DNA from 2 places in the Cohnella hashimotonis genome. Region 2 is predicted to be linked to the other one. Evidence: riboswitches for the same ligand, from Rfam matches in the RefSeq annotation. Region 2 holds a riboswitch; the other holds the start of a gene.
The links. A riboswitch is a leader RNA that binds a small molecule or an ion and turns the genes downstream of it on or off. The one in region 2 is predicted to bind glycine.
Positions count from the first base shown of each region.

Region 1: it holds a riboswitch for glycine, as region 2 does, so the genes downstream of both, gcvT (glycine cleavage system aminomethyltransferase GcvT) here and gcvH (glycine cleavage system protein GcvH) in region 2, are expected to answer to the same signal.

Region 1 is NZ_JAGRPV010000001.1:3,036,656-3,051,420, reverse strand. It holds gene KB449_RS12280 (erythromycin esterase family protein) at 1-786, opposite strand, end outside; gene KB449_RS12275 (threonine aldolase family protein) at 844-1,950, opposite strand; glycine riboswitch at 2,061-2,165, shown strand; glycine riboswitch at 2,169-2,265, shown strand; gene gcvT (glycine cleavage system aminomethyltransferase GcvT) at 2,381-3,490, shown strand; gene gcvPA (aminomethyl-transferring glycine dehydrogenase subunit GcvPA) at 3,500-4,858, shown strand; gene gcvPB (aminomethyl-transferring glycine dehydrogenase subunit GcvPB) at 4,855-6,333, shown strand; gene KB449_RS12255 (deoxyribonuclease IV) at 6,490-7,380, shown strand; gene KB449_RS12250 (FusB/FusC family EF-G-binding protein) at 7,935-8,585, opposite strand; gene KB449_RS12245 (polyprenyl synthetase family protein) at 8,778-9,704, opposite strand; gene KB449_RS12240 (response regulator transcription factor) at 9,718-10,353, opposite strand; gene KB449_RS12235 (sensor histidine kinase) at 10,350-12,668, opposite strand; gene KB449_RS12230 (hypothetical protein) at 12,739-12,918, shown strand; gene sda (sporulation histidine kinase inhibitor Sda) at 13,140-13,496, shown strand; gene xerS (tyrosine recombinase XerS) at 13,692-14,765, shown strand, end outside.
Region 2 is NZ_JAGRPV010000001.1:6,847,969-6,862,733, reverse strand. It holds gene KB449_RS27265 (carbohydrate ABC transporter permease) at 1-373, shown strand, start outside; gene KB449_RS27260 (cache domain-containing sensor histidine kinase) at 383-2,191, shown strand; gene KB449_RS27255 (response regulator) at 2,191-3,438, shown strand; glycine riboswitch at 3,859-3,967, shown strand; glycine riboswitch at 3,971-4,051, shown strand; gene gcvH (glycine cleavage system protein GcvH) at 4,145-4,537, shown strand; gene KB449_RS27245 (hypothetical protein) at 5,035-5,781, opposite strand; gene KB449_RS27240 (gluconate 2-dehydrogenase subunit 3 family protein) at 5,907-6,683, shown strand; gene KB449_RS27235 (GMC family oxidoreductase) at 6,706-8,421, shown strand; gene KB449_RS27230 (glycoside hydrolase family 88 protein) at 8,601-9,725, shown strand; gene KB449_RS27225 (GDSL-type esterase/lipase family protein) at 9,739-10,443, shown strand; gene KB449_RS27220 (hypothetical protein) at 10,581-11,273, shown strand; gene KB449_RS27215 (twin-arginine translocase TatA/TatE family subunit) at 11,363-11,563, opposite strand; gene tatC (twin-arginine translocase subunit TatC) at 11,637-12,374, opposite strand; gene KB449_RS27205 (c-type cytochrome) at 12,532-12,906, shown strand; gene KB449_RS27200 (N-acetylglucosamine kinase) at 13,115-14,137, opposite strand.

The DNA of each region.
Region 1 (14,765 bases), 3.8 Mb from region 2:
TTCGAGCGCCTCGACCATGTGCCGGTCGCGCACGTTCCAGGATTCGGCATCGTGGCGGATCATCGTCCGGTAATAATCCTCCGCTCCCTTCACCGCGAGCGCATTCAGCTCCGCCGCAAGCGCATCCTCGCGGTCTCCCGATCGCGCACTCTGCCATTTGTCCTGCAGCTTGCGCAGCAGCGCAACGACCTCCGTTTCACAGCCCTCGCCATAGAAATTGGCCGCGATTCCGTACTGCTGCTCCTCTCGTCCGTGCGGCTCGAAGCATTCGAAGGCGCGTTTGGCCGCCTCCAGGTCGGTGCCGTCTTTTTGCGCGAGGTACTTCAGAATCTCGTCCATCGACTCCCACAAGCTGTACAGATCGATGCCGTAAAAGCCGACCTTGTCTTCTTCGGCCTTGCCGTCGTTATAAACGCGAAGCCAGTCTGCGAACGCCGCGATCTCGCGATTCGCCCACATCCAGGTCGGCCAGCGCGCAAAGTCGCGGAGGGCTTCCGCGGCGATCGTGCCGGCTGCGTCGTCGCCTTTTACATAACGGTTCAGCACATAACAAGAAGGCCAGTCGCCCTCGACGGCAATAAACTTGAAGCCCTTCTCGACGATAAGCCGCTTGGACAGCTCGGCCCGCTCGACGTAAAACTCGGACGTGCCGTGCGAAGCTTCGCCGATCAGCGCGAATTTGGCTTCGCCGGCAAGCTCCACGAGCGCTTCCGCGTAGGCTGCCCCTAGAAAAGGCGTCGCATGGCGCTCCAGGGCTTGAAGCGCTTCGAATTCGTTTTTGCGCATATCGGTCTCCTTCGCTTTAAGACAAACGCCATTCCCGCATTAGGATGCGCGCTAGCTCTAAGCCCGATACCCGTCTTCCTGCAGCTTTTCTCTCAGCAGCGCGAACGCTTGGCGCAATCGGTCATCCGGTACCGCCGCAAAGCGGTCGCCGATGCTTACCTCATAGGCGCTGCCACCATCCTCAAGCCCCTGGACCCAAGCGGACAAGCCGACTCCCGTCGCTTCGCATACTTCCACCAATAGCGATTCCAGCGCTTCCTTCTCCAGGTCCGCTTGGACATGGAACATATTGGACGCCGGCACCGCCGGGACCGTACGGATCGGATCCCCGCAATCGTTGTACATGGCCGCCAGCGTCTTCGCTTCCTCGTAATACTGCGCCATTCTGCCGATTCGCTTGTCGAAGTAGTATTCGGAGCTGATCACATACGGATACAGACTGATCAGATCGCCGCCATGCCTGCGCTTCCAGATCTTCGACCGCGTGGTCAGCGCTGCGTCCCCCGCCAATATCGCTCCCGCGATACCGCCCAGTCCTTTGTAAAAAGAGACGTACACGCTGTCGAACAACGCGCAAATTTCGGCGGCAGACTTCCCGTAATGCGGCAAAATCTCGAACAGTCGCGCGCCGTCCAGATGCAATCTGATGCCGCGGCTGCGGCAGTAAGCGGCAATTTTCTCAAGCTCCGCATAGGGCGGCAGCTGACCGCCGATCTCCCGCTGAGGCAGTTCGAGCAGCAGGCATGCGACGTCGTCGCCAAGCAATCGGACATCCGCCGGCCCGATGAGCCGGTCGCGCTCGGCCAGCAGCACGGTCTCGATCCGGTGCAGCTCCTTCAGGCCGTCCTCCTCGTGAAGCTCCAGATGACTAAGGGGATGGTAAGCGACCTTCCCTTTCCCCGTCTCGTCGCAGTGAATCCGCAGCGCAATCTGCTGCGCCATCGTGCCGCTCGGGAAAAATACGGCCTCCGGCTTGCCGAGATAAGCGGCCATTTTCGCCTGAAACCGCTCGATGATCTCCCCTTTTCCGTACATATCGCTGCTCGCGTCCGCATCCGTTCCCTCGAATGCTTCCATCAGCACCTGGACGTTCCGTTTGCCGTGGCCGACGATCGGATACTTGCTGTTTTGGAATGCATCCGCCAAAGTCATGCTGTCGTTCATGTCGATGCCTCCCTGATTTTCGGTTCTCCCAGTATACCATGCAATTTACCGTTGACACTTCCTCCCAGACTCATGTATGAATAGATTGTAACGACAAAAGCATAGTGCGGATGATGGCAGCGGGAGAGATCGCCCCTGATGAACGTGGAGGCGGCGCCGAAGGAGTAACCCTCGCAAGAGGAGAATCTCTCAGGCAAAAGGACCTTTGCCGGACGCGACTCTGGAGAGCATTCCGCGGCGGGACGCGGGATCACCCACGGGGAAACTTGGTTCCGGGTACGGATTCAAGGTAACTCTCAGGTACAAAGGACAGAGCGAAAAGAGGACGCAGGCAGCTTCGGCTGGGGGCGCGCTTTCTTTTTGCGGCTGTCCTTTTTTGCGTCGAAACGGGATCGATCGAGACTTTGATTCAAGGAGGCGAACGACCACGATGACCGAATTAAAAAGAACCCCGCTCTACACGGTCTATGCCGAACTTCCCGGCATCCGCTGCATCGACTTTGGCGGCTGGGAGCTTCCCGTGCAATTTTCGGGGATTCAGAAGGAGCATGACGCGGTTCGTCAGCAAGCCGGCCTGTTCGATGTCTCCCATATGGGCGAGTTCATCGTGACGGGCGGCGGCGCGGAACGCTTCCTGCAGCGGGTGACGACCAACGATGTCTCGAAACTGACGGACGGCCAGGCACAGTATACGCTCATGTGTTACCCGAACGGCGGCGTCGTGGACGACCTGCTCGTCTACCGGATCGCTGCGGATCATTACATGGCCGTCGTGAACGCCGCCAACATCGACAAGGACTTCGCATGGATGCGATCCCATCTCTTCGGGGACGTTTCCCTCGAAAATGCTTCAGACCGCTACGCCCTGCTCGCCCTTCAAGGGCCGCGCGCTGCCGATATCCTGGATGCTGCCGGCGCGACGCATGACGTTTTGGCGCTCCCCTCCTTCCGCTTCAATGAGCAAACGCCGCTGGCCGGCGCAGACGTGCTGATCTCCCGTACAGGATACACCGGCGAGGACGGCTTCGAGCTCTATGTCCCCGCCGATCGGGCGGCAGACGTCTGGCACACGCTGATGGCTGCGGGAGAACCGTATGGACTCGTGCCGGCCGGTCTCGGCGCCCGCGACACGCTCCGCTTCGAAGCGCGCCTGCCGCTGTACGGGCAAGAGCTGTCCGACACGATCACCCCGCTGGAGGCGGGCGTCGGCTTCTTCGTCAAGCTGGACAAGGAAGACTTTATCGGCAAGGACGCGCTGGTGAGACAGAAGGAAAAAGACTTGCCCCGCAAGCTTGTCGGCATCGAGATGATCGACAGAGGCATCCCCCGCTCCCACTACCCCGTATTTGCGGGGGATCTGCGGATCGGCGAGGTGACGACGGGAACGCAATCTCCGACGCTGAAGCGCAGCTTGGGGCTTGCCCTGGTCGACGCTGCTTACGCCGCGCCCGGCACCGGGGTCGAAGTAGATATTCGCGGCAAACGGCTGAAGGCCGAAGTGATCAGGACGCCTTTTTACAAGAGACTGCCCAAGGAGTGATGAATCGCCATGCCAAATCTCCATCGATACATCCCTATGACCGAGCAGGACCAGGCCGACATGCTGGAGACGATCGGCGTCTCGTCCGTCGAGGCGCTCTTCCGCGACGTTCCGGAGGCCATTCGTTACCGCGGCACGCTGCCGATGTCCGGCGCGCTCGACGAGTTCTCGCTGCTGGAGCATATGAAGGCGCTGGCCGGGCGCAACGCGGACACCGACCGCTTCAAGAGCTTTCTCGGCGCCGGCATCTATGACCATCACCTTCCCGTCGTTATTAATCACATGATCTCCCGCTCCGAATTTTATACCGCCTATACCCCCTATCAGCCTGAAATCAGCCAAGGCGAGCTGCAAGCCATCTTTGAATTTCAATCGTACATTTGCGAGCTGACCGGCATGAAGGTCGCCAACGCCAGCATGTACGACGGCGTCACCGCGCTGTCCGAAGCGGGCGCGCTCGCCGCAGGCGCCACCAGGCGCAAGCAGCTGATCGTCTCCCGCGCCGTCCATCCGGAAGCGCGCGAGGCGCTCCGCACGATGGCGCGCGGGCTTAATCTGGACATCGCCGAGATCGGCTGCGCGGACGGCGTCACAGACCTCGCCGCGCTGCGCGAAGCGGTCACGGACGACACGGCGGCCGTGCTCGTCCAGTCGCCGAACTTCTACGGCGCGATCGAGGACCTGGCCGCCATCGAGCCGATCGTCCACGGCGTCAAGGGACTGCTCGTCGTCAGCGCCAATCCGATGGCGCTCGGCCTCCTCGAGACGCCGGGCAAGCTTGGCGCGGACATCTGCGTCGGCGACGCGCAGCCGCTTGGCATCTCGCAATCGCTCGGCGGCCCGACCTGCGGCTTCTTCGCCGTTGCGGAGCCGCTCATGCGCCGGATGCCGGGACGCATCGTCGGCCAGACGACCGACATCGACGGCAAGCGCGGCTTCGTCCTGACGCTGCAAGCCCGCGAGCAGCATATCCGCCGCGAGAAGGCGACGTCCAATATATGCTCCAATCAGGCGCTGCTCGCCTTGTGCGCGTCGATCTATCTGTCGACGATGGGCAAGCAGGGATTGCAGGACGCAGCTCGGCTGAATCTGCAAAAGGCGCATTACGCAGCCCGCGAACTGGCGAGGCGCGGATTCGCGCTGCCGTTCGGCACACCGTTCTTCAACGAATTCGTCGTGAAGCTGCCGTACGGCGTCTCCGTCCGGGAGACGAATCTGAAGCTGCTGTCGTCGGGCTTTCTCGGCGGTTACGACCTGGGCATCGCGTATCCGGAGCTGGCAGGCCATATGCTGATTGCCGTTACCGAGAAACGCACGCGTCAAGAAATCGACAGCTTCGCAGCCAAATTGGAGGAGGTGGCCGTATGACCGCATCGACGAATGCAGGACCGACAGAAAAAGCATTGATTTTTGAACTGAGCAAACCCGGACGCGTCGCTTATTCGCTGCCGCCATGCGACGTGCCTGAGGTTCCGGCCTCCGAGCTGATACCTGCCTCCATGCTGCGCGAGACGCCGGCCGCGCTGCCCGAAGTGTACGAAGTCGACGTCGTCCGCCACTACACCGAGTTGTCCCGCCGCAACTTCGGCGTCGACAACGGCTTTTACCCGCTCGGCTCCTGCACGATGAAGTACAATCCGAAAATCAACGAAGATACGGCACGCCTTGCCGGTTTCGCCAAAATTCACCCCTATCAGCCGGAGGAGAGCATTCAAGGCGCGCTCGAGCTCATGTACACCCTGCAAAACGACCTCGCCGTTCTCACCGGCATGGACCAGGTCACGCTGCAGCCGGCAGCCGGCGCTCACGGCGAATGGACCGGCCTGATGATGATCCGCGCCTATCACGAGAGTCGCGGCGAGCATCGGACGAAGGTAATCGTGCCCGATTCCTCGCACGGCACGAATCCCGCGAGCGCGACGGTCGCCGGATTCGAGACGGTCACGATCAAGTCCGACGAGCGGGGCATGGTCGACCTGGGGGCGCTTCGCGCGGCGGTCGGCGGCGACACCGCTGCGCTCATGCTGACCAATCCGAGCACGCTGGGGCTGTTCGAGGAGCAGATCGTCGAGATCGCGGCGATCGTCCACGATGCGGGCGGCCTGCTTTATTACGACGGCGCGAACTCCAACGCCATTATGGGCATCGCCCGGCCGGGCGACATGGGCTTCGATGTCGTGCACTTGAACCTGCACAAGACGATGAGCACGCCGCACGGCGGCGGCGGGCCGGGCGCGGGCCCCGTCGGCGTGAAGAACAGGCTGATCCCCTTCCTGCCGAAGCCGATCGTCGCCCGCCGCGAAGACGGCACTTATTTTTTCGACTACGATATCCCTCAATCGATCGGACGCGTCAAGGCATACTACGGCAACTTCGGCATCCTTGTCCGCGCGTACACGTACATTCGGACCTATGGACCGGAGGGCTTGCGCCACGTGTCCGAATGCGCCGTATTGAACGCCAACTACATGATGGCCCGCCTCGCGCCGCACTACGAGATTCCGTATCCCGGCGTGTGCAAGCACGAGTTCGTCATGTCGGGCCGGGGCCTCAAGCCCTATGGCGTGCGCACGCTCGACGTCGCCAAGCGGCTGCTCGACTTCGGCTACCACCCGCCGACGATCTATTTCCCGCTTAACGTCGAGGAATGCATCATGATTGAGCCGACCGAGACCGAGAGCAAGGAGACGCTCGACGGCTTCATCGATACGATGATTCGGATCGCCGAGGAGGCTCGCACGAACCCGGAGCTCGTCCTGAATGCGCCTTACGACACCGTCGTCCGTCGTCTCGACGAGACGACCGCCGCCCGCAAGCCGGTGCTCAACTGCGCTTGCAGCTGAAGATACGCTTGGCCGATGCGCAGCCCTCCTGATCGGAGCGGCTGCGCGCTTTTGATTTATTTGGCATTGGACCGGAAACCCCCGGCGTTTTATGATGAGGTCAACGTAATTTTACTTGCGAATGGAACTGTTCTTCCGAGGAGGCGTAATGCAGGCATGTCTTTATTAATCGGCTCGCATGTATCGATGTCCGGCAGCCGCATGCTGCTGCAAGCCAGCGAGGAAGCGGCATCGTATGGCGCAAATACGTTTCTGATCTACACCGGCGCGCCCCACAATTCCCGCCGCAAGCCGATCGAAGCGCTCAATATTGAACTAGGCACTGCCCATATGCGCGAGCACGGTATTTCGAACATTGTCGTTCATGCGCCCTTTATCATCAATCTGGCCAACACAATCTCACCGCGAACGTTCGAGTTCGGCGTCGAGCTGCTGCACGAAGAATTGGTGCGCACCGAAGCGCTTGGCAGCCGGCAGCTTGTCCTGCATCCCGGATCGCACGTCGGCGCGGGCGCGGAAGCGGGCATCGCCCGGATCGTTGAAGGGTTAAATGAAGTGCTGTCCGAAAGGCTTGACGTTCAAGTATCGCTCGAGACGATGGCAGGCAAAGGTACGGAGTGCGGCAGAAGCTTCGAGGAGCTGGCGCGTATCATCGGTGGCGTTACGCACAACGAGCGTTTGTCCGTATGCCTCGACACTTGTCATATCCATGACGCGGGCTATGACGTCGCCGCCGACTTTGACGGCGTCCTGGACGAATTCGACCGCATCGTCGGGCTGGACCGGCTTCAAGTGCTCCACATCAACGATTCCAAGCACGAGCGTGGTTCGCGCAAGGACAGGCACGAAAATATCGGACACGGCTTCATGGGGCTCGATGCTCTCCGCTACGTCGTGCGGCATCCTCAGCTGCAAGGCCTCCCCATGCTGCTCGAGACGCCGTCGATCGGGGCGAAGAAGTACGTCAATCCGCCATACAAGCACGAGATCGCGCTGCTGCGCGGCGAAGTCGACGAACCCGTCGTGAAGACGGCCGCTGTGTGCTAAACATGGAAGAGTGCCCAGCGGATTTGACTAGCATCTGAACTCGATTCGCGCGGTAGGCTATCGATGGCTCATTCGACTGCCGTTCGGACGGTTTGGTAGAACACTCGCATTCGACCATTCACTGCAATGCCTGCAAATATACATCTTTTTTGCCGATATCGCCGCATCTGGACAAAACAACTGCCAAAAAGCAGTTATTTTCCTCCCTCCACCTCATTTATGGATCGTACAGCGCATTTACCTGCTTATTTGCATGAATTTCATCATGCCTCGTGCGCCAGTTGAAAATACATGTATAAATGCAGGTTATTCGACTCGCCCGACATCCCGAAAACTCCGACTCGTCAAAAGCATCCTTGCTACTCTTCGAATCACCGCCGCCCGAGTCAGTATAAGAAAAAAAACGGTGAAGCCCTATGCGCTTCACCGTTCATTGCTCTGCTTCCTGCCTTACTTTCTTTACTTCACTGCTCTTACGTCATTGCCCTTGCTTTACTGCCCTTGCTTCATTGCCCTTGCTCCACTGCCCTTGCTTCTCTTCACAAACGATGCCTCTACTTCACAACGTTGCTCAAAAATTGCTCGAGCGGCGCCGGATCCGTAATGTTATGATTGCAAACCTCGCTGTCCGCGCACATATAATTGCCGATCGCCTTGTAGTAGTCCGGCGATGCGTTCGCGGGCCTGGACTTGGTAAGTGCCGTGAACAGGCCAACCTCCGTCTGCCGATTGCACACGAAACAGGTGCCCTTTTTGTTCGTCGGCGTGAACCTTCCCTCAATGCCGACGAGCCGGCCATCCAGCGGGTACACGATAAACAGCTTGTTCGAAGCGATGTCCGACCAGCCCAGATAGCTGATCGCTTTCCTATCCAGCGCGGCCAGATCCGGAAGCTTCAGCTTCTTGATCTTCGGATACAGCTTTTTCAGCTGCTGCTCCGTCCCGGGTTCGAACGCGATGCGGTGACTCTCCAGAGAAGCCAGATACAGCTGGAACTCCGGCGCGGTACCGAGCTCGGATCCGCGTTGGACAATCTCAAGCGCCGCTTCGTTCGCATCGGGAAACGCCTCTGCGAGCTTGAACTGCATATTGGAACGGACCGATTCGACAATCCTCGGATCCGCGACAGTCGCGCAGGCGTGCTGCAGCAGACCGACTTGTTTTTTAATCAGGTTATATTGGTGGTTTCTAATGAATGGTTGCATGCTTTTCAGCCCCTTAATTAGTATGGAACGCTAATTAGGTGCAAAGCCCATGATTAGAAACGATAACGCTGGTACGGGCGATCGGTTAACGCTGAAAGTCCGGCCCCATGCAAAGTATCGCCCTATTCGCAGGCTTTGCATGAGTTAAGCGCATTCCGGCAAAGTGATTTGCCATCAACTAACGCCCCCCTCTCAACTTGCATTATACCGAACCTCATAATCGGGGACAAATATTTCTCTGAACTTCCCCGCCCACGGCTCTTGCATCGGCGGCAGCAGATCGTACAGTTCGTTCGCTTTATCTTTGTAGAGCGCTTGCACGACCTTGCAATATTCGATGCAGCCCGAATCCCGTGCGTACTGTACAAATTCTTGTTGTCTATCGACGAATTGCTCCTGTGACAGCACTCCCTCATAATATTCGTCCAGCGCCGGAAATTCTGCGTGACTGTCTTCCAGCATGAACAGGACGGGCAGCGTATGCTTTTTGTGCAAAAGATCGTTCTTGAAGTCGAGCCTCAGCACGTCTCTCGCGTCGTTTTCAATCTGGGAAACGATCCCCCCGCATACGGCCAGCTGGTCGAGCGTCTCTTGCACATCGGAATCGATCCCGTCGAGGAGCGAATATCCCATATAGACGGCAAGCTGCATCAGTGCGCCTGACTTGTCCGAGATCATGTGAAAATAATCTTCTTCCGATTGCACCTTATCAGTGATATCTGCCTGCTGCCCTTGAATCGATCTTGCCAGCAGACCGCCGATCCTGATACCAATCCCCTGCCTGTCGCAATTGCCGAGAATCGCCGCGAACATCGCGAGTACCGCGTTGAGCGTAACGGCCGGCTCGCAAGTCATCCAAGGTCTGCCGGGGCTATCCCGATCCTGCAGATCGTCCACGATGTCCAACAGGAGTATGATCAGCTCCGTCAGCGCCGCATGCCGCTCCAGTTCGGGAGACCGCCCACCCAGCATCCGATGCGTGCAGCGGGTCATTTCCGCCCAGGACGTCTTCTCGGAAGCTTTTTCGGCGATAAAGGACCGCAGCGTCGCATTCAACGTCGCATCCCGCGCGTATTCATCCACCATCCGGTCCAGCTCTGACAACACAATTTCGTCCATGCCCGTCTCCCTCTCAACTCTGGTATTGCGAACTTTGCACGAATCTCTCGATCGCTTGCGCACGCGTTTGAACGCCGAGCTTCTCGTAGATGCGCCTCAGATAGTTGTCGACCGACCGTTTGCTGATATACATCCGTTCGGCAATCTTCTCGTACGTATCGCCCTTGATGATCAGCGTCATGAGCAGCACCTCTTCCTCGGACAACAGCTGATCGACGTTGTCTTTGCCGGACATGCTCTTCAGCTGCGACATCATGCTCTGCGGCAGCACGATATGATTGTCGAGCACGCAGGCGACAATGTGCTTCATGGTCGACTCAGTGACCCCTTTGGAAATAATGCCGCTTATCAGATTGGACAGCAGAAAAGGAAGCAGGTCCGAGACGTCGACGCCTGTGAAAATAATGATCTTGAGGTTCGGATGCGCCGCCTTTAGCCGCTCTGCAACCTGTGTGCCGCTCAGATCCGGCAGTTGATAATCCAGCAGCACCAGATCGGGACTGACGGCGGCAGCTAGCTGAATTGCGTCTTCGCCGCTCTTTGCAAACCCGGCTGTCTCGATTCTGTCCATCTGGCTGACCAACTGCAGCGTCGCCTGCGCCATCAACGGATGATCATCCACGACGATCGTTTTATATTTTCGTTTCATGCAGTCATTCCTTCTTTAAGCGGGATTACGGCACTGAACGACATGCCGCTGCCTTGACCGGACTTGATCTCGAATACGCCCCGCATGGATAAGATTCTGCTCTTCAACTGCTCCAGGCCGATATGCGAGCCCCCGATCTCTCGAACGAGATCCTGTTCGGATAAGAAGCCAAGGCCATTGTCACGGTACTGCATCACCAGCTTGCCGTTAGAAGCACTCAGATTAAAATTCACTTTTGTTGCATTCGAATGTTTTTTCGCATTGTTAATGAGCTCCTGGAACACGCGGAAAAGATGACGCTTCATCTCCATGTTGCAAGACTCGATGAGATCGATGCCTCCATACCTGAACTCGACTTCAAATGGCAAGGTAGACTGCTCTAAATCGATAAGCTTGTCAATCGTCCGTACCAATCCAAGCTCTTGGAGCAAATAAGGATGCAGCTCGAAGCAGCTTTGTCGCAAATTCATATTGATGATATCGATATAATCAAGCAAACTCTTCGCCTGCTCCGAATCCTGCCAATCGTCCGAATAATTATCAAGCAAAGCAGCCAGCTTTCTCTTTAAAAAGAACAGGTCTTGCATGGTTGTATCGTGCAGATCTGTAGCGATACGGAATCTTTCTTTCTCCTGAAGCTCAAACATTAGTTTACGAAACCATGCAATATCATTAGCCGTTTCTTCACTTGGAACCTGGGCTGCAAGCAATTCAAGCTTATGTGACATTTTACGAATTAAATATAAGTTTTCCATGCTAATAGACAAATACGATGTAATTAAGTTTAGCCATTGCATTTCTTCAGAACCTAAGTATGTATTTGTCTTTTTTCTTGTAAGCACCAGGTAACTTACGTACTCTTGATTACGCGTAAGTTCAAAGACGACTAAATCGGAATCTACAGATTTTTGAGAAAATATACTAAGAATATCTCTTTCTAATATTGCACCTTCACTTATCAACTCGTGAGAATCATTATACTTAAAAAAAATAGCGCCTCCATATACTTGCAAAATTTCAATAATATCTTTTAAAACTAATTCTTTTAATTCAGTAAAGCTTGAAATCAATCCTAATTTTTTTGCTATTTTTTTAATTGAGCTTTGCAGGTAATATCTCCGTGGAAAAATTGTTTTTTCTAATTTGTTCGTAAAATATTCCAGAGAATACAGGGTTACGGATATTAAAACGATGAGAACTGTAAATGCTAAGAACATATGATTTAATTCCATTTTATAGGAATAAATTAATGGTATCATTAAAACAATGATGGCACTTGGAATAATCGAGACAGCGGTAGTAAGAATAATTCTTCTAACAATCAAGTCTATATCGTAAATTTTTTTAGTTACCATGAGATATGTAAACGACAGAGGAAACAATAGAATAAACCAACCGGAATAACCGGATCTAATCCATTCAAAACCAAACATTATTTTTGTAAAAAATGAAAAGCAAACGATCGGCGTTATTGAAATAGAAAAAAAGACAATTATAGTTTTAATTATCATAGATAGATAAGGATTAGACTTACAATGTTTTAAATAAATGAAAATTAAATAAACAATATTAATGAGCGCACCTATTGAAAAAAATAAAAGCTCACAAAGAGAATAAATCTTATGAATCCATTGATTTACCGACAAATTGTCGAAGCGAAAAAGGAGTGGCAACGTAAAAAAGATAACAGAGGCATACCACCATTTTAAGTTTTTTGTTTCTAGCTTAATTTGTCCCTTATCGTTTAAAAACACGATTAAAAAATGAACCATGGCAATTGGAATGGTAACCAACCCCGCTCCAATAATCATTTTCCCCAGTAAATCTCCTCTGATAGAAGCCCCAAGACTAAGAAATGTCAAACTGATTGATACGAAGACGATCGCTAACCTTTTTGCCGATTCAGAATTCTTTATGCCTAAAAGCAATAGTAAGGAAACAAATAAACAACTTAAACCACCGAACACGGACAAAAGATCCTCTTTAGTAAGTTTAGATAGTTGATCAGTCTGAATCTTAAATATTAAGTCTCCTCGCTTTACCGATATTTCTTTTGCTTGATCCACCGCTCCCCAACGTCTAACTGAATAATAATCTTCCACTTTATTTTTATTAATAAATAAAATTTCATCATTTATTTGAAGATCTGTTTTCGTAATTAAACTTCTTGGGTCCATTTGGCTAACATACCAGTGTCCATTTCTTTCAATCACATTGAAATCCATATAAGGATAACGCATTGTTATAAAGATAAACCAAGAAACTATCCCTATTAATAGAATAAAAATGAATAAATTTGTCTTTTTAATCGACAATTCCTGCCCTTCTTTCTACAAAATGTGATAATATGATTAGGAAAAACTATCCAACCAGGAGGTAATTACCGTGATCCTAGCACAGCCTTCAGAACTAAAATCTGTAATAAAGCAACTAAAAAAGTCAGACCATCAAACGATTGAGTCAGCTATTGGCCTCTTTTCTTTAAAGAACAATGAAAAAAGCGCTCTTAAAAAAGCATTTGTAAAAAACGACTCTGCTTCGGCAAAAGAAACTTATTGGGTGTAGAAAGTCCTACCTATTTCCAGTGATAAACTCGTATCTTTAATTAGATACGAGTTTTTTGCGCGTTTTTTAATAAATGTGCATATCATTTTGCATCTTTACGCACTCAAATTGCACTGACAACACCAATAAATTACAGGTAAACTTTAACATATAAGCGCAAAGCATTCAAAAGAAATCTATTTATTTCAAACTAAAGTAAACGAGGTTTGCAGGTGATTACGATGAAGGCACTGAAGGAAAACGACGATGCGTGGTATGTCTCCCTGGCTGTCCAGACTGTACTTCAGGAGCAATCGGTCAGGGTACGGCTTAACCGCCATGAAATATTGAATATAGCAGAGGAAATTCAGATGGAAACGCTTCGCTTCAAGGAAGCGGCCGAAACCGTAAAAACGCCATCCGGAAAGGTGATTCCCCAGATGAGATTCATCTTGGCGCATCTGCAGGACGATCATCTGGCAAGCAGCTATTTCGAAGCGAGAACGCTTGGTTTGGATGTCGAGTTTGTTCAGATGCTGCGCTGCGAGATAATCCGTAGAAAGATAAAGGATCTTGTGAGCGAGGATTTAGAGCATTAATTTGTCGAATTCAATATTTTATTGTCGTTAAATGTTGATTTGCCTTTCTCGCCCTTTTAACTGCATTTGATGCAGTTAATTGCATTTAGTTTACATAACATTATTTACGACGCTTTTTAAAATGCGAGACGCGCAACATGGACCGTCCGTCTGGTATAATAAGCCTAAATAAATTCAGCCTGGAGCGCGAACCCGATGAACCTGCAAAAAATCAAAGATCGCGAGCAATTGGACAAGCGCGTGCCGAGCATGCCCTGGTACGTCGAGAAGTTTATCAACTTCAAGTTGCCGGACCTTTCCCCCTCCTCCCTACTGGAGTACGTGCGGGATTACGAGACTTTTTTTAACTGGCTGATGCGGGAAGGTCTGACGACGGCGGAGAAGATGAGCGATATTCCGATCGAAGCGTTAGAAAAGCTGAAAATGGACGAGATCGACAGTTTCCGCATGGAGCTGTCGACCCGGCGGGAGCACGCCAATACGCGGACGACGATCTCTCGCAAGCTCTCCTCCCTCCGCTCTCTGTTCCACTACCTCAGCCAGATCGCGGAGGACGACGACTTTTATCCGCTGCTGAAGCGCAACGTGATGGCCAAGGTGTCGATCAAACGGACGCACAAGCCGAAGGATACGGCAGCCAAATTAGAAGGCAAGCTGCTTCAGGAAGAGGAAATTACGGAATTTATCGCTTATATCAACGAGCACTATGCAACGGACGTGGCGGACAACAAGCAGGCGCTGTACGCGCACGAGTTGAACCACACGCGCGATGCCTGTATCGTGAGTCTGGTCCTGAATTCGGGCCTCCGCGTATCGGAGCTTGTGAATCTGAATTTGGACGATCTGGATCTGAAAAAGAAACTGCTATACGTCTACCGGAAAGGCAGCAACGACGATACGTTTAAGACGCCCGTTTTTTTCCGGCAGGACGCGCTGACGAACCTCGAGTCCTACCTTCAGCAGCGCGAGGTGCGCTATCATGCGCCCAAACGGGAAAAAGCCCTCTTTCTCGCCCTGGCGAACGGCAAGAAGGAAGGCTCGCGCATGACCAAGCGCGCGGTCCAGGAGATGGTGATCAAATACGCGAAGCGATTCGGCAAACCCTATCTGTCCGTACATAAGCTTCGCCATTCGTTCGCGACCGATTATTATCTGTCCAACGATCTGTACAAGACGCAGGAGCAGCTCGGCCACGCTTCGCCCGAAACGACGCAGATTTATGCCCATCTGACGGACAAAACGATGGAAGAAGCGATCGACAAGCGCCGC
Region 2 (14,765 bases):
CGTCTTCATTATGAGCGGCTTTCTACGCACGATTCCGCACGAGATCGAGGAGTCGGCCATCATGGACGGGGCGAACGTGCTGCGCATTTTCCGCAGCATCATCCTGCCGGTATCGGTGCCGCCGATCATGACGGTATGCATCCTGACGTTCATCAACGTGTGGAACGAATACATTCTCGCCGCCACGTTCATCTCCAAGGAAGCGCTCAAGACGCTGCCGTTCGGCGTGTACAGCTTCGTCAGCCAATACTCGGTCAACTACGGGGCGATCGGCGCCTTCCTCGTGCTCGGAGCGCTGCCGGTCATCCTCGTCTACTTCCTGCTGGCCGAGAAAATAACGAAAGGCATGGTAGCGGGCGCGGTTAAGGGATAAGATGAGAGAATGAGAAAAAGATTCCAGTCCATCCATGGCCGCTTGTTCCTGATCTTCCTCTTCAGCATGCTCGGGCTTCTGCTCATCGTCAGCCTCGTCTACTATCAGCGGGCGACCGAACAGATCAGGGACAAGGTCGGCGTCATCGCGAAAAAAAACATATCGCAAACGGTCGGTCTGTTCGAGCTCATGCTCAAAGGCTACGACAGCGTCACCAAGTCGCTCAACAGCAACAACGAGCTGATGCAGCTGCTGCAGCAGAAGACGCCCGCGGGCTCCCCGGAAGTAAGCTCTGTCAACCGGGAGCGGCAGATCACCGATATTCTGGGCGCGATCTTCTATTCGCGGAGCGATATCGTCGGCATCCACGTCATCTCGAGCCAGGGCAAGGTGTACAGCTTCGACCGCTCGATCGGATCTTCGACGCGGGATTACAAGATGACGGACTGGTATGCCGAGCTGCAAAAGTCCAAGGGGGATATGCGCTGGCTGGGCGTATACCCGCAGGCGCCGATGAGCGGCGGCATCGACAGCCCGGTGTTCGCGTTCGGCCGCCAGCTGTTCGAGCTCAGCACGATGAAGTCGGTCGGCTATGTGCTGATCGAGACGGAGGAGGACCCGATCCTCTCGGCGCTCTCCAACGCCAGCATCGGGCCGGGCAGCAGTGTCGTCATCCGCGATTCGGCCGGAAACGTGATTGTCCGGACCAGGCCGGAGGTGGATGGTTCCGAGGCGGAGGCATTGCCCGCCGACTGGCCGGGCGCGCTGAAGAAAAGCGAGGTCGCCGTCCGCGACCGCAAGGACGCGCTGCTGACGGCGGCCCGGATCGGCACGGCGGACTGGACGGTTATCGGCGTGACGCCGAAGCGCGACCTGAAGCTGGAGCTGAAGCAGACGCAGCGGTTCCTGCTCACGGTCGTCATCCTGCTCGTCGCGGCGGCCACGGCGCTGGCGACGCTCGTGTCGCGCTCGTTCTCCTCGCCGTTCAAGCGGCTGATTCAGCAAATGAAGCAGGTCGAGTTAGGGAACTTTCAGGGGCGGGTCCGCGTCCATTCCTATCAGGAGCTCAACGTGCTCGTGGGCTCTTTCAACCGGATGGTCCAGCAGATGGACAACTTGATCGAACGAGAAAAGCTGCTGTCGATCAGCGAGAAAAACGCCCAGCTGCAGGCGCTCCAGTCTCAGGTCAACCCGCACTTTTTGTTTAACACGCTCGACATGATCTATTGGCTGCTCGACGAGCGGGAGAACGACCGGCTTGGGCGCCTGATCCTGGCGCTTTCTCGGATTTTTCGGTACAGCAGTGACTGGGAAGAGGCCTCGCGCGCGCCGCTCCGGCTTGAGCTCGAGCAGCTGCGCCACTATCTCACCATTATCGAGACGCGGCTCGGCGGTCGCGTTAATACCGAGATCGAGGTGGAGGAGCGCTGGCTCGGCGCCCAGGTGCCGAAGATGATCCTGCAGCCGATCGTGGAGAACGCCGTGAAGTACGGGCTTGAGCCGCTAAGCCGAGAAGGCGTGCTACGGATTTGCTCGGAGGAGACGGAGGACGCGCTCGTCATCGTCGTCGAGGACAATGGCGTCGGCATGGACGAGGAGACGCTGCTTCGCATCCGGCAGTCGTTGGAGGATGCGGCCGCGGCGCCGGCCCGGCAGGAGGATGCCGCAGGACGCCGGGGTATCGGGCTCGCGAACGTGCACCGCCGCATTGCGCTGATGTACGGGGAAGGGTTCGGGCTTCGTATCGAGAGCGAATGCGAGCGCGGCACGAAGATTATGGTTTCGTTTCCGAAACCCGCAGAAGAGGGGGATTCTTGATGAATATTCTCGTCGTCGACGACGAGGAAGTCATCCGCAGCGGCATCGAGCGGACGATCTCCCGCGGTTTCCCCGAGCATCGCGTCCTGCTCGCGGGGAATCCGGAAGAAGCCGTACAAGCGCTTCGGACCAAGCATGTCGATCTGGTGCTGACCGACGTGCTGATGCCCGGCATGACGGGACTTGAGCTGATGGCATTTTCCCGTCGCATGCAGCCGCAGGTGAAGTGGGTCGTCATCTCGGCGCATTCGGAGTTCGCGTACGCGCAGGAGGCCGTGCGGCTCGGCGCCAGGGACTATATGCTCAAGCCGATCGGCAAGGAGTCGCTAATCGGACTGATCGACGAGCTTGCGCGCGAGATCGCGGAGGAGAGCGAGCGCAACAAAGAAGCCGACCTGATGAAGCGCAATCTGCGGTTCCTTCGGGAAGGCGTATTCGCGCGTTGGGCGTCCGGTCTCGACCTGGGCGGCATCGATATCGCGCCGTTCACGGAGAGCCACCCGTACTTCAACCTGCTTATGGTGCGTCTGGACAGCGATGCCGATACGAAGCTGGAGCACTTCATCGTAGAGAACGTGCTGACCGAGCTGATGGATTCCGCCGGCAAAGGCTTCGTCGCGAGCATTGACGCGCACAGCCTGCTTGGACTCGTGACGCTGCGGGAGGAAGCTGGGCTCGGCCTGCTCGTCGACAAGCTCCGCACCCATCTGAAGCGTTACTTGAAAACGCCGTTCCAGGTGCTGCATTCGGGGCGCATCGACGATCTGGCAGCCGTGCCCGGCGAGGTGCGCCGCATGCGAAGCGCATCGTCCGCGCAGGTGTACGATCACTACGCGAGCGGGGGAGAAAAGGCGATCGAGGTCGCGGTTCAGTACATCCATACGCATTTCGGCGAGGAGATCGGACTGGAGAAAGTGGCGTCGATCGTGTACCTGAACCCGGTCTATTTCAGCCAGCTGTTCAAGCAGAAGGCGGGGACGGGCTTCAAGGAGTACGTCACCAACCTGCGAATCTCGCGTGCGATGGAGCTGCTGGGCGGCTCGGAGCTGAAGATCGGCGATATCGCGGAGCGGGTCGGCTATCCGGACGTGCGCCACTTCTCCCAGGTATTCCGCAAGAAGGCGGGCTGCACGCCGTCCGAGTACAGGCAGGAAATGAAAGGCGGCGCCGCAATTGAATGCGGACATTCGCAGGAGGCAAGCGGGCGGGAGGAGCGCGGGACGGAGGATGAAGAGAGGCAGGAGTAGGAGGATGTGCAAAGGAACCCAATCCACTGAAGCGACCTAGCCGCCACCAATCTTACTAAACCGTCAAGCGCATCCAATCACCGAAGCCACCGAAGCCACCGAAGCCACCGAAACCACCGAAACCACCGAAACCACCGAAACCATCGAAGCCACCGAAGCCTTCCAGTCCTCCCCGCAGCGGACATAGCATCCGCTATTTCGCCGCAAAGCGCTTAAAATCAAGCCTTACGGACACCAGATTCTTTATTTATGCAGTTAGCGTTTCATTGCGCTTCATTTTAAGCAATAGCGGATGCTGTGTCCGTTTTATTCGTCGACGCAGCTTCGATGACCAGTAAAAGTTTGTTTGATTCAGCCAAATCGATTGACATCCATTCCCCGCGTGAATTAAGCTATCCGTGTAAAATCTTATATTTGCGGATGACGATGGCAGGGAGAGACTGCGCCGACGGCGCGGCACCGAAGGAGCAAGTCCGCGGCCGGCCCGCCGCAGGATCAAACTTTCAGGTAAAAGTACCGCCATCCGACGCGCCTCTGGAGAGAGCGAACAGCCACCAAAGGGGTAAGGGCGGAGCGAACGCCCCGTCTAATCTCTCAGGTACCCGGGACAGAGCATACGGCAGCTTGCCGTTGCTCTGTCCTTTTTTGCCGTTCGGCGCTTATTGCGGCAGGCAGCGGTGCGACCTTAAACGAGAGGATGACGAAGATGAGCGAGATCAAGGCTGGTTTGGGTTACACGGAGGAGCATGAGTGGGCGGAGGCGACGGCGAGCGTCATTCGGGTTGGCATCACCGATTATGCGCAGAGTCTGCTCGGAGACATCGTCTTTGTCGAGCTGCCCGGAGTAGGCGATGCGCTCGCGGCGAATCAGCCGATGGGGACGATCGAGTCGGTCAAGACGGTGTCGGATCTGTTCAGCCCGGTGGACGGAAAAGTCGTACGCGTGAACGAGGAGCTGCTGACTGCGCCGGAGAAGGTCAACGCGGACCCCTACGGAGAAGGCTGGATCGTCGAAGTCGAGGTGGATGGCGATCCCGCGGAGGCGGTCGGCGGTCTGATGGATGCCGGGCAATACGAGACATTCCTCGCGAGCAAGTAGCCAGACTTTTACGCAGACGATCAATGACTGAAGCTGTAAGCTCGGAACGGCCTGCTTCATGATGCGGGGATAAAATATCGCCTTCTGTAAACCAGTAGCTAAATGCCTGCATCCGTGCAGGCTTTCAGCCGATTTGACGAGCGGAAGCGAAAATGCCTGCAAATCAGCATCTATTTAGCTGTGAAACCCGAAAATCACAAAGGGAAAGAGATCAAAGCCTGCAGATTCGCATCTTTTTATTGTTCGAAGTCTGTCATGTAGAAAAAGGATGTAAATTTGCAGGCATTCATCTGTTCCCCTCCGGCAGGCGAATCGCGCTCACGGGAGGCATTGTCCGATCGCGCATCGCTGCCGGCGTCACTCTGGAATTTGGCGCGGTCTGTAATGCGTTCAGACGGTCGGCGTCAGGCCGCTAACTGTATAGGCTACTGCCAAAGAACCGCCAGGCGATCTTCCCTGGCGGCTTTTTCCTATGTCTGCTTTCAAATATCTCCGAATTACTTCCCATCCTTCGCCGCGCCGGCCAGCCTCATCAGCTGCGCGATCTCCTGATCGTGGCTGCCGGACGTCCCGTCCGCGCCTTGCGACCGCAAGCGGTCGATCAGCGCGACGGCCTCGGGGCCGGCGACGGTGACGATGCGTTCGCCGAAGCCGCGGTCTTTCAGCCATTGCTCGGCTGCGGCCAGCGTATCCGTCCTGTCCGTGTCGACTGAGCGTATGCCGATGCCGCCGTGCGGACCGGGCTCCGGTCCTTTGCCGGACAGGCCGCCGGTATTGCTCAGCAGCTTGCGCTGAAGGTGATCCGTCGAGGACGCGGACGGTCCCCGGTCCTTGGCCGCGAGGAACACCGTATCGTTTGCCACGAGCACGCGAACGCCTGCCAACCCTGCGCCGGCAAGCTCGGCCTCCAGGTCCGACGAGGCGCCGCGCCCGCGCAGCCCCGAGCTGCCGATCCGGCTCAGCACGCCGCTGCCCATGCCTTGTCCCGACGCGCCGTATTGGTTGGTCGTCCTCGTCTTCTCCCGGTCGACGCTCGGGATGACCGCCGGATCGTGCTGTCCGGCGATCTGCGGCCGCTGCACGGAGTGCAGCTTCAGCCGGTCGTCTACGATGCGCTGCGCGTCTGCCGCTTGCTTGACCGACTGCTCGCGCAAGCTGTGGCTCTGGCAGGCGGCCAGCGTCAGTACGCTTGCGGCGCAAGCGATCGCGAGCATCCGGCGCTTTGTTGCGATTGCGGTTGCCATGGCGAATCTCCACCTTATATTGGATTGGTTTGAAGTTAGCATAGCCAGCCGCCCGGAATGCATAAGGACTTAATTTTGGAAAAAACTAATCGGGAAAATCCGGAACGAAAATTGGAGGTGAAAGGATGGCTGACCAGAATCACAAAGGCGGCTCCGGCCATGACAACGTCGAGCAGCCTTCCCGGCGGAAATTTCTCGTCCAGGCCGGCTATGCGGTCGGCGGCGTCATCGTGGGCGGGGCGCTCGGCAGCCTGATCCGGCCGTCGAAGAAAACGGAGAACGCTCCCCAAACGGGCGAAGGCACGGCTGCGGACATCAAGAGCTACAATCGCGCGCCAATGTTCTTTACGCAGGAGCAGCTTGGCATCGTATCGGCGGCTACGGAGCGGATCTTTCCGGCAGACGACGCCGGTCCCGGCGCGCTCGCGCTCGGCGTCCCGTTTTTTATCGACCACCAGCTGGCGGGAGAGTGGGGATTCAATTCCAGGGAATACATGTCGCCTCCCTTTTACGCGGGAGAGAAGGTGCAGGGCTATCAGGGCCGCTTGAAACGGCGGGAAATGTTCGAGATCGGACTGCGGGAATTGGAAAATTACAGCCAGACGAAATTTACGAAGGGCTTCTCGGAGCTCGCGGCCGAGCAGCAGGACGAGGTGCTGAAGGCGTTCGAGTCCGACGAGGTGAAGCTGACGACGATCTCGGCGAGCGGTTTTTTCAAAATGCTGCGGAGCAGCACGCTCGAAGGCGCGTACAGCGATCCGCTGTACGGCGGCAACGCGGACATGAACGGCTGGAAAATGCGAAGCTACCCCGGCAACCAGATGAGCTACACGGACGTCATCGACAAGGACTTCGCGGTCATCGCGCCGAGCAGCCTGCAAGACCATCTAAGCGCCCACTAAGGCGGAGAGGACAAGACCAACTATGGCCAAAACGCTGCCGAAAACGGACGTCGTCATCGTGGGCGTCGGCTGGGCGGGCGGCATCATCGCCGCCGAGCTGACGAAGAGCGGGCTGAACGTCGTCGGCCTGGAGCGAGGCAAGGAACGCAAGACGGAGGACTATTTTATGGTCCACGACGAGCTCCGCTATGGACTGCGGTACGAGCTGATGCAGGATTTATCGAAGGATACGGTGACTTTCCGGAGCACGGAGAAAATTCGCGCGCTGCCGATGCGCTCGTACGGCTCGTTCCTGCTGGGCGAAGGGCTTGGCGGAGCCGGCGTCCACTGGAACGGGCAAACTTATCGCTTCCTACCGTACGACTTCGAGATTCGTTCCAAGACGATCGAGCGGTACGGCAAGAACAAGATTCCGGACGGCATGACGATTCAGGACTGGGGACTCACCTACGACGAGATGGAGCCGTATTACGACAAGTTCGAGAAGCTCGCCGGCATCTCGGGCGAGCCCAACCCGCTCGGAGGGAAGCGTTCGGCCGATTATCCGACGCCGCCGATGAAGAAGTCGCCCGCGCTCAGCATGTTCAGCGACGCGGCGTCCAAGCTCAAGCTCCACCCGTACATGATGCCGTCGGCCAATCTGTCGGAGCCCTACACGAATCCGGACGGCATCTCCCGCGCCGCCTGCCAGTACTGCGCGTTCTGCGAGCGCTTCGGCTGCGAGTACGGCGCGAAGGCGGACCCCGTCGTCACCGTGCTTCCCGTGGCGCTGAAGACGGGCAAGTTCGAGATTCGCACGCATTCGCAGGTGCGCCGCATCCTTCACCAGGGGGGCAAGGCGACCGGCGTCATGTATACGGACGTCACGACGGGCGAGGAGCTCGTGCAGCCGGCGGATATCGTCGTCGTGACCAGCTACGTGTTCAACAACGTCAAGCTGATGCTGATGTCGGGGCTTGGCAAGCCGTACGATCCCGCGAGCGGAACGGGCGTGATCGGCCGCAACTACGCATACCAGGTGCTGAAGGGCAACGCGGCCGGCTTTTTCGACGACAAGCAGTTCAACACGTACGCGGGCGCGGGTTCGCTCGGCGTATCCCTCGACGATTACAACGGGGACAATTTCGACCATACTGACCTGAAGTTCATCCACGGCGGCTCGATCAGCCTCAGCCAGACCGGCATGCGTCCGATCGCCAACAATCCCGTGCCCGGAGGGACCGCATCCTGGGGGGCCGAGTTCAAGGCCAACTCGGTCAAATACGCCAATCGCTTTCTGTCCGTCGGCGGGCAGGGGTCGTGCATGCCTTTTCGCCATCACTTCCTCGACCTCGATCCTACATACAAGGATGCGTACGGCGATCCGCTCGTGCGGCTGACGTTCGACTTCGAGGAGCAGGACCGCCAGCTCGCGCTGTACCTGTCGGGCAAGTGCGCGGAGATCATGAAGGAGATGGGCGCGAGCCATATCGACCAGCTCAAGGAGCTCGGCCCGTACGAAATCACGACGTACCAGTCCACGCACAATACGGGCGGCGTCGTGATGGGCGCTTCGCCGGACACGTCCGCGGTCAACACGTATTTGCAGATGTGGGATGCGGAAAACGTGTTCGTTGTCGGCGCCAGCGCCTTCCCGCACAACTCGGGCTACAATCCGACCGACACGGTCGGCGCGCTCGCCTTCCGGGCGTCCGAGGGCATTCTCAAGTATCGGCAAAAGGGCGGCAGTCTGGTGTAAATCGCGTAAAGGGAGAGCCTCTGCTTCGAGGAAGCAGGGGCTCTTTGGCGTGTTCGGATGGCGGATACGGCTTGCTGACATGGTTAAGTAAAGTTCATAACCTTGAAACACGGCCATTTCATTCGCATTTAGGGAATGTCAAAATAAATGGCAAGCCACCTGCAGAAGGAAGGAACAAGATGAATGTGAAGGCGAATTGGGCGGAAGAAGCCTGGCGGCAGGTCATCGACAAGATCGGCAGAACGAGCGCAAACATCGGAGCGTCATTCCCGAATGGCTCTGTCAATGGCCGCTACAACAGAAGTCCTGCGCATGATTGGGTCGCGGGATTTTGGCCGGGTCTGCTATGGTTGGTCTACCGGGACACCCAAAATGAACGGTTGAAGGAGCTGGCCGTACAATGCGAGCAGCAGATCAGCAAGACGCTGTGGGCGTTCGACGCTTTGCACCACGATGTCGGCTTTATGTTTGGGTTAAGCAGCATTAATCAATATAAGCTCCTGCAAGACGAGGAAGCCAAGCGCCACGGGCTAATGGCAGCCAGTCTGCTTGCCGGAAGATTTAATCCGGCGGGCGGGTTTATCCGCGCCTGGCCGAACTGGGGCGACGAGGATCACGCCGGTTGGGCGATCATCGACTGTATGATGAATTTGCCGCTCCTGTACTGGGCCTCCAAGGAAATCGCCGATCCGCGGTACCGTCTCATCGCCGAGATTCATGCGAATACGGTGCTTCGGGAATTTTTGCAAGAAGACGGCTCCGTTCATCATATCGTCAGCTTCGATCCGGAAACGGGCGAGCGGAAGGAAGCGCTGGCCGGCCAAGGCTACACCGCTGATTCGGCGTGGGCAAGGGGCGCGGCATGGGCTTTGTACGGATTTGCGCTTAGCTATACATACACCCGCAAGGAAAAGTATCTTTCGGCCACGAAGAAGGTGGCGCGCTTTTTTCTGGATCATTTGCCGGCAGACTCGGTGCCGTATTGGGATTTTCGTTTGCCTGCGGATGCGGATGGCATGCCCAGAGATTCCTCTGCGGCGGCCATAGCCGCTTCAGGGCTTCTGGACTTGGCCTCCTTGGTGTCGGAAGAGGAAGGAGGCGCGTATAAGCACGCAGCCGAGCGCATCCTTTGTTCCTTGCATGAAAACTACGGCGCATGGGACGAGGACGAAGAAGGTCTGCTGCTGCATGCGACCGGTTACTACGCCGCCGATATTGGCGTTGACGCACCGTCCATTTATGGAGACTATTATTTTGCCGAAGCACTGTTTAAACTGAAATATAACGGCCTGGAGCCATGGTGAAAGGATAGGGAATATGACGACAAATCGCGTACAGCTAGTTAAACCGGGCTATTTTGCAACGGCTGCCGCGGCGGACAGCCGCAGAGGAGAATTCGACATCGGCAACGAAATTTTGATCGCGCACGAAGTGCCGGTTGACTTTGTTTTTATCGGGGACTCGATCACGCATATGTGGGAGTTAAATGCCTATTTTGGCCGCGGCGGTCGTTTTATCGTGAATCGGGGCATCGGCGGAGATATCAGCAGCCATGTCCTGCGAAGATTCGATGCGGACGTCATCCAGTTGAAGCCGAAGCATGTGGTCATTAAAATCGGCGTGAACAACTTCTGGGCGATGGACGGCTGGACGGCAGGCGACAGGAAAACGGCGGAACAAATCATTCCGGGTCTGGTCCAGGATATCGAGGAAATGGTCAAGAAAGCGAAAGAGAACGATATCGTGCCGGTCGTCTGTTCCATCCTTCCGACGGATATGCCGCAATCCGGGCATAATGACGGGCGAAACGCCGGCATCGTCCGCGCGAATGAGAGACTGCAAAAAGTTGCCGCCGAACGAGGCGCGATCTATGTCGATTATCATTCGCGTATGACCCAGGAAGACGGCCGCCGGCTGCGCGAAGGGCTTGCGGACGACGGGCTTCATCCGCACGTGCTGGGCTACGATATTATGGCCGATGCTTTACGCGAGACACTGGCGCAGAAGGGGATTTATATCTAACTTCGAGACGAGTTGAATCGAGGGACCGCCTCAACAGTCATACCTGTGACTGAGGGAGCGGTCCCTCGTTTTATTTTGCCTGATGAAATAAAATGTTATATCGTGGAAATTATATATTTTGAATGGGGGGCTGCATGGTGAGAAACACGGTATCGGTTTTTCTGATGGGGATCGGCGTTCTCATTATTGCCATCGGCTTCATTGCCGGCATCGGCCTGGGCAAGGACGCGAACGGCGAATTCTCGCTTGCGATTGCCTTGTACTGGTGGCTGTCCGCACTGGCGGCCGGATTTTTGTTCATCGGCTTGTCGGAGGTCGTCCATCTGCTGCAGAAGCTGCTCGACCGTTCCGCGGGAGCCGCGCCGTCCGCGCCGTACCAATCCGAACAGTCGGGCGCCGGAAGGCTGCCGACGTCCAATACGACGGCAGGTGGATCGGCTCGAGCTGCGGAAGGGACCGGGAGCTATTCTGCGCCGGCGAATCAAGCGCGGCCCGAAGTTCAGACGGAGACCGCCGTTCAGCATGGGGGCCCGGCGAGAGGCGTCGAGCAGTTTAAAGGACTGACGATCCTGCTGGACGAGCGGAAGATCAAAGGCACGTTTCGGTTCGGCCCCGAGCTGCTTCAGATCGTGAGCCAATCGATGTTTCAAGCGGATGAGGCAGCACAGACCGTCGAGACCATTCCTTTGCATTCTTTTTCCGCCGATTATCTCGAGGGCAAGGACTACTACACATTTTCTTTTGAAAAGGGTACGCGCAAGCTCGCGTTCAAGACGCATAATTTGTACGACTATGACCGGATCGTAAAGCGGATCCGGCGGGAGGCGTAGCTTAACCCTTATACCGTCGACCGTAAAAAACCCTTCCCTGCCGACTGTTGTGGTCGGAACAAGGAAGGGTTTTTATTGAACGAGCGGCTTCAGGTCGGATTCCGCTCCTTGATCAGCTCGGCGACGGGCTCGTGCTTGTCGTCCTCGATGATGCCGCGGGTGGAGCTGCGGAATTCGCGCAGCGTCTCGCCGAAGGCTTTTCCGAGCTGGGGAAGCTTGGCCGGACCGAAAACGATCAGCGCGATGGCGAAGATGATCAGCAGTCCGGAGATGCCGATATTGTGAAACATCGTGGGTTCACCTCCTTTATAAACGTTTGATCGCATTCATATTCTTATTTAGCCGGCTTAAATTTGAATGCCGTCAACCAGGTGCAGGCCCCGCGGCGCGGCGCAGCCTGAATTGCCGGTTCGCGACGAGCGCGCTGCACTCGAACAGCAGCAGGAGCGGCACTGTCACGGACAAGTGGGAGAACAGGTCCGGCGGCGAAATGCACGAGCCGACGACCGCGAGCCCTACGTAGGCGTACTTGCGGATAAACTTGATGCGCGCAGGGTCCAGCAGACCGAGCTTCGTCAGAAAGAGCATGACGAGCGGCATCTCGAACGCGATACCGAGCGGCATCAGCACGCCGAACATAAAGGCGAAGTAGCGCTCGATCCCGTACATTTCCACGGCGCCCACGCTTTCGTTCATCGACTGCATGAACCGGAGCATCATCGGAAAAACGAGAAAGTACCCGAATGAGACGCCGAGGAGAAACAGCAGGAACGACGCGGGTACGTAGCCAAGCGTGCCGCGGGCTTCCCTGCCGGTCAGCCCGGGCCGGACGAACGCCCAAGCCTGATACATCGCGAGCGGGAACGTGAGCAGCGCGGCGAGCAGGAAGGCGCACCTCAGGTAGACGAACAAGCCGTCGGTGAACGAGAAAACGTGCCAGTCGATCGGCGCGCCCGCAGCTGCCCGCGATTTGAGCAGCAGCAGGATGGAGGGAGACAGGTACAAGCCGGCGCCCATCGAAGCGACGAACCAGATGCCCGTGACAATCAGCCGCTTGCGCAGCTCGGACAGATGGCCGATCCATTCTTGATTGGCGTTCATAAGCATCACCGCCGTTGCCATATATTGCATAGCTTTGTCTTTATCGTGTCCAATTCGCCCGGGGCTATTCCCGAAGTCAAAGGCAAGATGTCGCGTGCATGCCATTCCGATAAATGGAGAAATCTAACCGAAACGACAAGAAGGAGGTCAAGCTCGCATGAGAAAATGGGCGGCAATCGCAGCAACTGCCGCGCTGCTGGCAATGACGACGGCGGCTTGCGGCAAAAGCAATAACAACAACGCTTCCACGACCCCGCCGTCGAGCGAGGCGCCGGCATCGCCCAGCGGCACGACGACGTCATCCGGCGAAGGCGCGGAGACGATCTACAAAGCGCAATGTATCGCCTGTCATGCCGCCGATCTGAGCGGCGGCGTCGGTCCGAATCTGACGGACGTCGGCGCGCGCCTGTCGACGGACGAGATCTCGTCGCGTATCCACAACGGCGGCGGCGGCATGCCGGCGTTCAAGGGAACGCTCACGGACGATCAAATCAACACGCTCGTGAACTGGTTGAGCACGAAAAAGGGCTGATCTCGCCGGCAGCGGGAAAAGCGCGGCAAAAAGCCCGCGAACGCGATTCCGATCAGGAATCCGCGTCGCGGGCTTTTTGCGTACAGCCAACGGCAAGGATGGATTATTGGAGTTGGCCGGCTGCAAGGCCGCGCTCCAGGCGATCAGATGATTCAGCATTTCGTTCACGCCTCTGCATAGAGGGCTGGGGTCCGTCTGCGCGTGGCGATTAGAGCCGCGCTTGCACGCCGTTAAGCACCCTGCTTCGCATGTCGGCGTCGACCGGCGCGCCATGGGCCAGCTCCAGCGCCCACAGTACGGCGCCCGTGGCTGGCGGCACCGCGAGCGGGAGGAACCGGCAGCGGCGGCTTGTCAGCTCGCCCACATCCCGCATGTAGCGCTGCATCATAAGCGGACTCTCGGCCTTGATCCAGACCGAGCCGGACAAAACGATCTCGACTTCGTTGTCCACACTGAAGTCGAGATGGGCGATGCATCCGGCCGTGGAGAGCGCCATCTGCCGGGCCGAGTGCGCAACGAGCGAGACGGCGGCTTCGTCGCCTGCGTCGGCCGCTGCGAACAGCACGCGCATTAGCTCCGTGTTGGGGAGCGTGCGCTTGTACGCCGCTTCGGCCGCAAATGCCATGAAGCGCTCGCGCGACGGCGCGCCGAGCAGCGCCATGACCGGCTCGGCCATCGCGGTCGGCGGCCCCAGCCGGTAGAAGCCGTCATAGACGGCGCGGACGACCTTTCGGCCCAGGTAATAGCCGCCGCCTTCGTCCCCGGCGAGCTCGCTGCCGATGCCGCCGACCTGAAGTCGTTTGCCGCTGGGCGATATGCCGCCCGTGACCGCGCCCGAGCCGTTGACCGAGCAGATGCCGTAGCCGCGCTCGGTGCCCGCCTTGATGCCGAGGAACGAATCGTTGTCCACGGCATACTGCCGCAGCCCGATCCGCCCGGCGATCCGGCATAGCTCTTCCTGCTGCGTCGGCAGATCGCAGCCGGCCAGGCCGAACGCCGCGGCCTCGACCTGCGACAGCGCGATGCCGCACGGCTCAAGCAGCTCCCGGATGCGCGCATCCATTTCGCGATGGGCGCCGGCGTAGCCGTCCGTGAACCGTTCGTGGCTGCAGGTGCCCGCATTAATATGGTTAACGAAGCCGCCCTCGCGGTCGAACAAGAAATAATCGGTCTTGCTGTTGCCGCCGTCAACGCCGATGACGTAGCCGCTCCCGGCTTCCGCTCCGTTCATGGTATCACGCTCATTTCTTTTCAATCCATTACACTTTGCTCACCAAATTGCCGCTATCGCGCGCGAACCCGGCCCGCCGGTAGGCCATAGCGGCAAAATCTGCCGCTATCGCGTACGAACCGGGCCGCCGGCAGGCCATAGCGGCAAAATCTGCCGCTATCGCGTGCGAACCCGGCCGCCGGCAGGCCATAGCGGCAAAATCTGCCGCTATCGCCATGCGAATCGGCTCGCCGGTAGGCCATAGCGGCAAAATCTGCCGCTATCGCATGCGAACCCGGCCGCCGGCAGGCCATAGCGGCAAAATCTGCCGCTATCGCATGCGAACCCGGCCGCCGGCAGGCCATAGCGGCAAAATCTGCCGCTATCGCATGCGAACCCGGCCCGCCGGCAGGCCATAGCGGCAAAATCTGCCGCTATCGCGCGAACCCGGCCCGCCGGCAGGCCATAGCGGCAAAATCTGCCGCTATCGCCATGCGAACCGGCTCGCCGGTAGGCCATAGCGGCAAAATCTGCCGCTATCGCGCGCGAACCCGGCCGCCGGCAGGCCATAGCGGCAAAATCTGCCGCTATCGCCATGCGAACCGGCTCGCCGGCAGGCCATAGCGGCAAAATCTGCCGCTATCGCGCG